DNA from 2 places in the Kitasatospora sp. NPDC057904 genome. Region 1 is predicted to be linked to the other one. Evidence: riboswitches for the same ligand, from Rfam matches in the RefSeq annotation. Region 1 holds a riboswitch; the other holds the start of a gene.

Region 1 (4,204 bases):
GCGTCGCTCATCTGCAGCGAGGCCGAGTTGGCCCCGGCGTCCTGCGGCGCGGACAGCTTCATCATCAGCACGCTGACGCTCGCGACCGTCAGCCCCATCCCGATGCCGCCGACGCCCCAGGCCACCGCCGCCGCCCAGACCGGCACGGCCGGGACCAGCACCAGCGCCGCCCCCGCGATCGCCACCGCGGTCAGCACGAACCCGCCCCGGATCATCGCCTCGCGGTGGCGCTCGGCGCCCGGACGGCCCTGCAGCCACGAGCCCAGCGCCCAGGACAGCCCGCCGCTGGTCAGCGTGAGCCCGGCCAGCGTCGGCGACAGGCCGCGCTGGGTGACCATCATCAGCGGGATGAACGCCTCCGCCGCGAAGAACGCCCCGGCGGCCACGCCGCGCAGCAGGATCACCGTCGGCAGACCGCGCCCGGCCCGCAGCGTGCCCTCGGGCAGCAGCCCGAGCACCGCCGGCAGCAGCAGCGCCGCACCGGCCGCCGCCGGGAGCAGCCCGATCGGGTCCAGCCGCTGGCCCGCGTACTGCAGCAGGCCGGCGCCGAGCGCCGCCCTCGCGGCCAGCACGGTGCGGCGGCGGTCGAACTCCGCGCCCTTCGGCACGGGGTGCTCGCGCTCCGACCGGGCCAGCGCCGGACCCATCACCGCGAGCGGCAGCAGGATCAGCGCCGGCACGGCCAGGAACACCCAGCGCCACCCCAGGTGCTGGGTGACGGCTCCGGAGACGACCGGTCCGACGATCGAGGGGAGCACCCAGGCCGAGGAGAAGGCCGCGAACACGGAGGGCCGCAGCCGTTCCGGGTAGGCCCGGCCGACCACGACGTACAGCGCGACGATCACCAGCCCGCCGCCCAGGCCCTGGACCGCCCGCCCGGCCACGAACAGCCACATCCCCGGCGCCGTCCCGGCCACCACCAGGCCCGCGCCGAACACCGCGATGCCGGTGAACAGCGGTTGCAGCGGGCCGCGCCGGTCGCACCACTGGCCGGAGACGACCAGGGCGAACAGCGTGGTGGTGAAGTAGCCGGAGAAGGCGAAGGCGTACAGACCGAGGCCGTCCAGCTGCCGGGCCGCCACCGGCATCGCGGTGTTGACCGCCGTCGCCTCGAAGGCGAGCAGCAGGACCACCGACACGATCCCCAGCGTGAGGGCGCGGTAGCGGCCGCTGAGCACCCCGCCGCCGGGGTCGTTCTCGACGGGTATCGGGGCGGAGTCGACCGAGGTGGGGGAGGCAGTGGTCATACGTAATATCGTAAGGGCCGTCCGGTGTTTGGACCCCTGACCGGAGTCGGTGGTCGACTCCGCCGCAGGACCTAGGACACGCCTCGGGACACGCCCCGGCACCGGGTCAGTGGAGCACCTTCAGGCCGACCACGCCGGAGACGATCAGCAGCAGGCAGCCGATCCGGGCCAGGGTCACCGCGTCGCCCAGGACGGCCATGCCGTAGAGCGCAGTGCCGACCGCGCCGATGCCGACCCACACCGCGTAGCCGGTGCCGATCGGGATGGTGCGCATCGCGTACGCCAGTCCGCCCATGCTCAGCAGCAGGGCGACGCCGAAGACGAGGCCGGGGACGAGGCGGGTGAAGCCCTTGGACGACTCCAGGGCGACCGCCCAGACGGTTTCCAGGACACCCGAGACGATCAGAACGAGCCAGGCCATGACGGTACGAACCTCCGCAGTCCACAGCGGCCGGATTGCCGCTGAACTGCGCCGTCTTGTCGTCACCGGGTACGACGCGCTCGTCCGGAGTGGCGGGAAAACGCCACTTGTCCCCGACGGTAGCACACATTGCCATACAGAATTTACAAAACAGCGTTGACCCCATTCACGGAATCCGCCATCCTGAATTCACTGGCCGTGTGCCCGAGAGGCTCAGGGAACCGTCTGCAAAGCGGTACACACGGGTTCGAATCCCGTCACGGCCTCGGTAAAAGGAATTGCCGGTCGACTGCGAAAGTCGACCGGCAATTCCTCGTTCCGCATTTCTCTCACACCGCGACGGCGTCCTCCGGCCGGATCGGCAGGCGCCCCACCGGCAGACCGGTCGCGGCCCGGACGGCGGCGGCGACGGCCGCCGGGGCGACCACCGCGGGCACGGCACTGACGGCCTTGGCGCCGAAGGTCGCGACCACGTCCCGCTCCTCCAGCAGGGCCGCGATCCGCACCTCGGGGGTGTCCAGCGCGGTCGGCAGCCGGTAGCCGGTGAGCGACGGGTTCTGCAGCACGCCGCCCTCGGTGCGCAGCTCCTCCAGCAGCGCCAGGCCGACGCCCTGGGCCACGCCCGCCTCGATCCGGTCCTCGATCTGCCGCGGGTTGAGCGCCCGGCCGACGTCCTGCGCGACGGTCATCTCGACCACCCGGACGGCGCCCAGCTCGATGTCCACGTCCACGACCGCGCGCATCGCGCAGAAGGCGATGGAGACGAACGCGTCGCCCTGCCCGGCCTCGTCCAGCGGCTCGGTCGGGTGCGGGCGGCACTGCGCGGTGGCCCACAGCTCCTTGCCCTCCAGCGCCTCGGCGACCGGCATGCCGAGCACCCCGTCGTACGAGGTGATCTTGCCGTCGGCGATCTGGAGCAGCTCCACCGACATCCCGAAGTTGGCGGCGATCGGCTGGAGCAGCTGGTGGCGGACCATCAGCGCGGCCCGCTCGACCGCGCCGCCGGACACCCAGGTGTGCCGCCCGCGGGCGGAGGGCCCGGCGATCGACTGGTCGCTGTCGGCCGGCGCGATGTAGACCTCGCCGACCCCCAGCACGGTCTGCACGATCTGCCGGGCCAGCGTCGCGAAGCCCTGGCCGGAGTCGACGGCCGCGCAGATCACGGTCGCGTGGTCGCCGCTGACCCGCACGGTGGCGGTGGACACCTCGTCCTCGCCCTCGGCGCCGAGCATGTGCACCATGCCGACGGCGTAGCCGATCCCGCGCCGCACGGCGGCCGGGTCGCCGGCGCCGCCGGGCCCGCCCGGCAGCAGCCACTCGGCGTCCGGGTCGTCCACCGGCAGTGCCGGCAGCGGTTCGGCGGCGACGGCCTCCAGCAGCGCGGTCACCGGCGCCGGGCACGTGACGGCCTGTCCGGTGGGCATCGGGTCGCCGGTGGCCATCGCGTTGCGGCGGCGGATCTCCACCGAGTCCACGCCCACCCGGGCGGCCAGCTGGTCCAGCTGCGACTCGTAGGCGAAGCAGGACTGCAGCGCGCCCTCGCCGCGCATCCGCCCGGCCGGCGGGTTGTTGGTGCGCACCGCCCACGCGTCCACGAAGACGTTCGGGCAGACGTACGGGCCGACCGAGAACGCCGTCGCGGCGGCCAGCGCCTCGGCGGAGACGTCCGCGTAGGCGCCGCCGTCCAGCAGGATCTGCGCCTCGACCTTCACCAGCCGGCCCTCGGCGTCCGCGTGGTGGCGGTAGCGCAGGAGCGCGGGGTGGCGCGAGGTGTGGGTGTGGAAGGACTCCTCGCGGGTGAGCGTCATCTTCACCGGCCGGCCGGTGCGCAGCGCCAGCAGCGCGAGGGTGACCTGGAAGGAGAGGTCCTCGCGGTCCGAGGTCGCTCCGGGCACGCCGGTGACGACCAGTCGCACCCGGTCCGGCTCCAGGCCGAGGCACGCGGCGGTGCGGTCGCGGTCCCCGTGCGGGTCGGTGGAGGACAGGTGCAGTTCGACGCCGCCGTCCGGGCGCGGCACGGCGAGGCCGGCCTCGGCGCCGAGCGGGGCCGGGTCCTGCCGGCCGACCTGGTACAGGCCCTCGACGACGATCTCGCCGACCGCGTCCGGGTCCCCGCTGCGCAGCGGCAGGTGGCGGAACAGGTTGCCGTCCGGGTGCAGCGGCGGGGCGGTGAAGGCCTGCTCGGGGTCGGTGACGGCCTCCAGCGGCTCGTACTCGACGACGATCAGACCGACCGCCAGCCGCGCGGTGTCGGGGTGGTCGGCGGCCACCGCGGCCACCGGCTCGCCGTGGTGGCGCACCACGCCCGAGGCCAGCACCGGCCGGTCGGCGACGATCGGCCCGGCCGGGGCGCCGTCGGGCAGGCCGTCCGGGCCGGGCGGCAGGTCGGCGGCGGTGACGACGGCGTGCACGCCCGGCAGGGCGAGCGCGGCCGAGGTGTCGATGGCCTTGATCCGGGCGTGCGGGTGCGGCGAGCGCAGCAGCGCGCCCCACAGCAGCCCCTCGGCCCACAGGTCGGCGGCGTACGGGTAGATGC
Region 2 (4,204 bases), on a different contig from region 1:
CGGTCGAGACCGCGTTCCTCGTCGGCCTCGCCGCCGGCCTGCCCGTGGCCGGCTGGCTCGGCGACCGGTACGGGGTGAAGCGGGTGTTCCTCGGGGCGCTGGCCGCGTTCACGCTCGCCTCCGCGCTGTGCGCCGCCGCGTCCGGGCTGGGCGCACTGGCCGCCGCCCGGGCCGTCCAGGGCGTCGCGGGCGGCCTGCTGACGCCGGTCGGGATGACGCTGCTGTTCCGGGCCTTCGCCCCGCACGAGCGGGCGGGCCTCGGCAAGGTGCTGATCGTGCCGACGGCACTGATGCCCGCCCTCGGCCCGCCGCTCGGCGGGTTCCTCACCGAACACCTCTCCTGGCACTGGCTGTTCCTCGTGAACGTGCCGATCGGCGCGGCCACCGTGGCCGTCGGACTCGTCGGCCTGCGGGCGGGGGAGGAGCCACCGGCCGGACGCTTCGACACCACCGGCTTCCTGCTCGCCACCCCGGGCCTCGGCCTGCTCACGTACGCGCTCGGCTTCGGCCCGGCGCAGGGCTGGTCGTCGCCGGAGGTGCTGGTGAGCGGGGTGACCGGGACGGCGCTCCTCGTGGCCGCCGTGCGTCACCAACTCCGGTCCGCCGAACCACTGGTGGACCTGCGGCTGCTCGCCGACCGCACCTTCGGCGCCGCCGCCCGGCTCGCGCTGCTGACGTCGGCCGGGCTGATGGGCGCGCTGTTCGTCCTCCCGCTGCTCTACCAAGTGGCCCTCGGCGCCTCGGCGCTGGACGCGGGCCTGAGCGTCTTCCCCGAGGCGGTGGGCCTGATGGCCGCCTCCCAGGCGGTGGACCGCCTCCTGCCCCGCCTCGGCCCGCGCCGCCTGGCCGTGCCCGCCCTGCTGCTGGCGGCGGCGGTCCTGGCCGCGCTGGCGTTCACCGAAGACCCGTGGGCGGTAAGGGCGTTGATGTTCGCCGTGGGCCTGGTCCTGGGCACCGCCGTGCTCACCCTGCAGATCGCCGGCTTCGCCGACGTCCCGCCGCCCGCGACGGGCCGGGCGATGGCCCTGTTCACGATCGTCCGCACCCTCGGCGGAGCCCTGGGCATCGCGACGACCGCCGCCCTCGTCGCCCTCCTGGCCGACGGCGACAACCCCACCCCCTACCGCATCGCCCTCCTCGCCACCGCCCTCCCGATCGCCGCCGCTGTCCTCCCCGCCACCCGCCTCCCGAAGGCCCTCGCGCCCCCGCCACCGGAAGACTGATCACGCGGAGAGTCGATCCGCGTCCCCGAACCGTTCGGCTTCGAGCTGGACCTGTCCGGGCTGGTCCCCTACCGGGACTGACTACTCGCTCGGCCAGAGGATCAGGTTCGGGAGGGCGTGGCGGGTCGGGGTGCCGCCCGACGATGTGAGGGCTGTGCGGATGTCGTGGAGGTCCTCGACCGTGAGCTGGAGCGGGGGTTCGTCGGGCTGGTAGGTGGTGCGGATCGGGTAGTCCACGCCCGGGGTGGTGGTCATCTCGATGTGGCAGCCGAGCACGTGGGTGACCGGGCGGCGGTCGGCGAGGGCGATCAGGCGGTCGATGCTGCGCGTGAACGCGGGCCAGTCGTCGATGTAGAGCCGCCCGGGGTAGACGGTGTCGCCGGTGAGGAGGACGCCCGTCCAGGGGTCGTAGTACGTGACCGCCGCCGGGTGGTGGCCCGGGGTGGCGAGGCACTCCAGCACCCGGCCGCCGCCCAGGTCGACGAGGGCCACGGCGTCCGGGTCGGTGTCGAAGCCGAAGAAGGGCCATGCGACGGCCGGGTCGGCGGCGACCACGGTCGTGTCGGGGCGGTCGGCGAACTGGCCGTCGCCCGCGACGTGGTCGCCGTGCGGGTGGGTGTGCAGCACGAGCAGTCCGTACCCGTCCTGCGGGTGGCGGGCGAGCCACGCCTCGATCTGTTCGTCGACCACCGCGCGCAGCGGGAAGTGCGCGGCGTCGGCGGTCGCCCCGGTGTCGAGCAGCACCGCCCGCTCGGCCCCGAACAGGAGGTACAGGAACGGCGCCTCGTAGTGGACGGCCTTGTTCTGCCGCAGTACGACCGTGTGCTCGTCGTACGCGTGGACCTGGATCTCCGGCCCGGTGTCGTGCTTGGCCGACGGCGAGCCGTGGATCCACCGCACGTCCAGCGGCCGCGGCACCGGGACGGCCCGGGTGAAGTCGGGCATGACGCCTCCTCCGGTGCGTCGTCTTGTCGGGCCGGGTACGGCGCACGTCTCGTCCGGGGCGGGCGCGCCGGTGCGCCGCCACCGGGACGCTAGCACGGTGCCGGGCCGCCCTCATGACGCTCCGGGGACCGCTTCCCGGACGCCGGTTTCCGGCCGGTCCGGCGCACCGAGTGGGAAGAGTTTTCCAGGCGACGTACAGTTCCGCTTCGTGATCGAGATCGAGATCGTCGTCGAACAGCAGGCGGGCGGTGCGTGGGACGCCCTGGCGGAGGCGGCCCGCGCCCTGACCGGGGAACTGGCCGGTCCCGTCGAGGAGACCACGGGCCTCGACCTCGGCCCCGGGGTGCGCCTCGCGCTGGTGGACCCGGACGCGTTCGCGCAGCGCCGCGAGGCCTACGTGCGCCGGGTCTGCGAGACCGTCCTCGCGGGCGAGGCGCTGGCGGCCGTCGCGGACCCGGCGAAGCGCGAGAAGGCCGAGGCGGCGCTGCGCAAGGGACCGGCGTCGGCGGACTCCGACCGCAGGATCAGCTGCGTGCCGTCCGGCCGGGTGGTGCAGGACGAGGAGGGCCGGTGGGTCCTCCTGCTGGCTCCGGCGCTGCTGGCGGGCGCGCCGCAGCGGGCCCCGCTGCGCGCGGTGCTGGCGCACCTGCTGACCCACCAGGCCCAGATCCGCGCGGGCGGCCCCCGGCCGGGGGCGGACGCGGTCGAGGCGCTGCTGCTCCACCGGACCTCCGGCGGCACGCGGGAGGACGACCCGGTCCTCGGCGCGCTGTGGGAGGGGCACGCGCGCTGGGCGACGCGCCGGCTGCTGGCCCGGGACCAGGCGGGGGAGCGGAAGACGGCCCGGGCCGCCCGGCTGCTGTCCCGCCTGCCGGGCGTGCGCGCCGAGTCGGACACCCACGAGAAGGCGGTGCGGTTCGTGCGCACGCTGGTCGAGGCGGGCGGGACGGAGACGGTGAACCGGATCTGGACGGACCGCTCCCTGGTGCCGACCCGCCGCGAGCTCACCTCCCCCGCCCGCTGGCTGGCCCGCACGGGGCTGGGGCCCGCGGAGGGCGGTCCCCCGGAGGGGTGAGGGGCCCGGGTCGGCGGCGGTCGCGCAGCAGGTGCGCGAGCCCGTCGGCGAGGCCGCCGCGCCAACAGGCGTAGTCGTGCCCGCCGTTGAACTCCCGGTATTCGAGGTCGTAGCCGCGCGCCGTGAGGACGTCGCGCAGGTGGCGGCTCTGGGCGAGGAGCAGCCACTCCTGGAGCCCCACCTCGACGTAGAAGCGCGCCGCGCGGCGCTCCTCGGTGGCGAAGCGGCGGGTGAGCCACTCGCTGCCGGCGTCGAACTCGGTCTCGTCCGGCCACCAGAACGAGCCGGACTGGGCGAGCGCGTTGCCGAAGCGCTCCGGGCGCCGGTAGGCGGCGAAGGCGGCGGTGAGGCCGCCCGCGCTCTGGCCGGCGACGACGGTGGCCGCCGGGTCCGTGGTGGCGCCGAACTCGCGGGCGGCCCAGGGGAGGAGCCGGTCGGCGAGGAAGTCGACGAAGGCCGGGTTGCAGCTGAGGTCGGCCGCGCGCTCGGGGCCCATGGTGTGCACGAGCAGCGCGACCGTCGGGGGGAGGGCGCCGTCGGCCGCCAGGTTGTCGAGGGTGTCGCCGACGGACAGCACCTCGCCCCACATCTCGCCGTCGAGCAGCACCGCCACCGCGTACGGCGCGGCGGGCCCGTCGGCGCTCCAGCCGGCCGGGAGGTGGACGTCCACCCGGCGCCCGTCGAGCGCACGGGCCGTCGTCCGCCCGCGCGGCACGCCGTCGCGCCGGGCCGCGTACGGCTGGGCGGGCGCCTCGGGGAGGCTGAGGACGGTGGCGGGCCGCCGGCCGTCCCGGGCGGGGAGCAGGGGGCCGCCGTGCGGGTCGGGCCGGGCGTCGTCGAGGACGCGCATCCAGTCGGCGCGCGCGGTGCCGGGGGGCGCGCCGTGGAACGGGTACACCTGGTAGGACGCGCGATGGTCGGCCCGCAGGCGGTAGGTGATCTCCCAACGCCCTCTCCCCGT

What was found. Region 1 has a riboswitch for guanidine ahead of ACFVSN_RS33285 (SMR family transporter). Riboswitches for the same ligand answer to the same signal wherever they lie in the genome.
Region 2: it holds a riboswitch for guanidine, as region 1 does, so the genes downstream of both, ACFVSN_RS09750 (MBL fold metallo-hydrolase) here and ACFVSN_RS33285 (SMR family transporter) in region 1, are expected to answer to the same signal.

The regions. Positions count from the first base shown of each region.
Region 1 is NZ_JBHVOL010000017.1:116,235-120,438, forward strand. It holds gene ACFVSN_RS33280 (MFS transporter) at 1-1,247, opposite strand, end outside; gene ACFVSN_RS33285 (SMR family transporter) at 1,354-1,668, opposite strand; guanidine-III (ykkC-III) riboswitch at 1,714-1,779, opposite strand; tRNA gene ACFVSN_RS33290 (tRNA-Cys) at 1,863-1,934, shown strand; gene ACFVSN_RS33295 (xanthine dehydrogenase family protein molybdopterin-binding subunit) at 1,998-4,204, opposite strand, start outside.
Region 2 is NZ_JBHVOL010000003.1:210,030-214,233, forward strand. It holds gene ACFVSN_RS09745 (DHA2 family efflux MFS transporter permease subunit) at 1-1,223, shown strand, start outside; gene ACFVSN_RS09750 (MBL fold metallo-hydrolase) at 1,305-2,168, opposite strand; guanidine-III (ykkC-III) riboswitch at 2,181-2,250, opposite strand; gene ACFVSN_RS09755 (zinc-dependent metalloprotease) at 2,377-3,243, shown strand; gene ACFVSN_RS09760 (alpha/beta hydrolase-fold protein) at 3,173-4,204, opposite strand, start outside.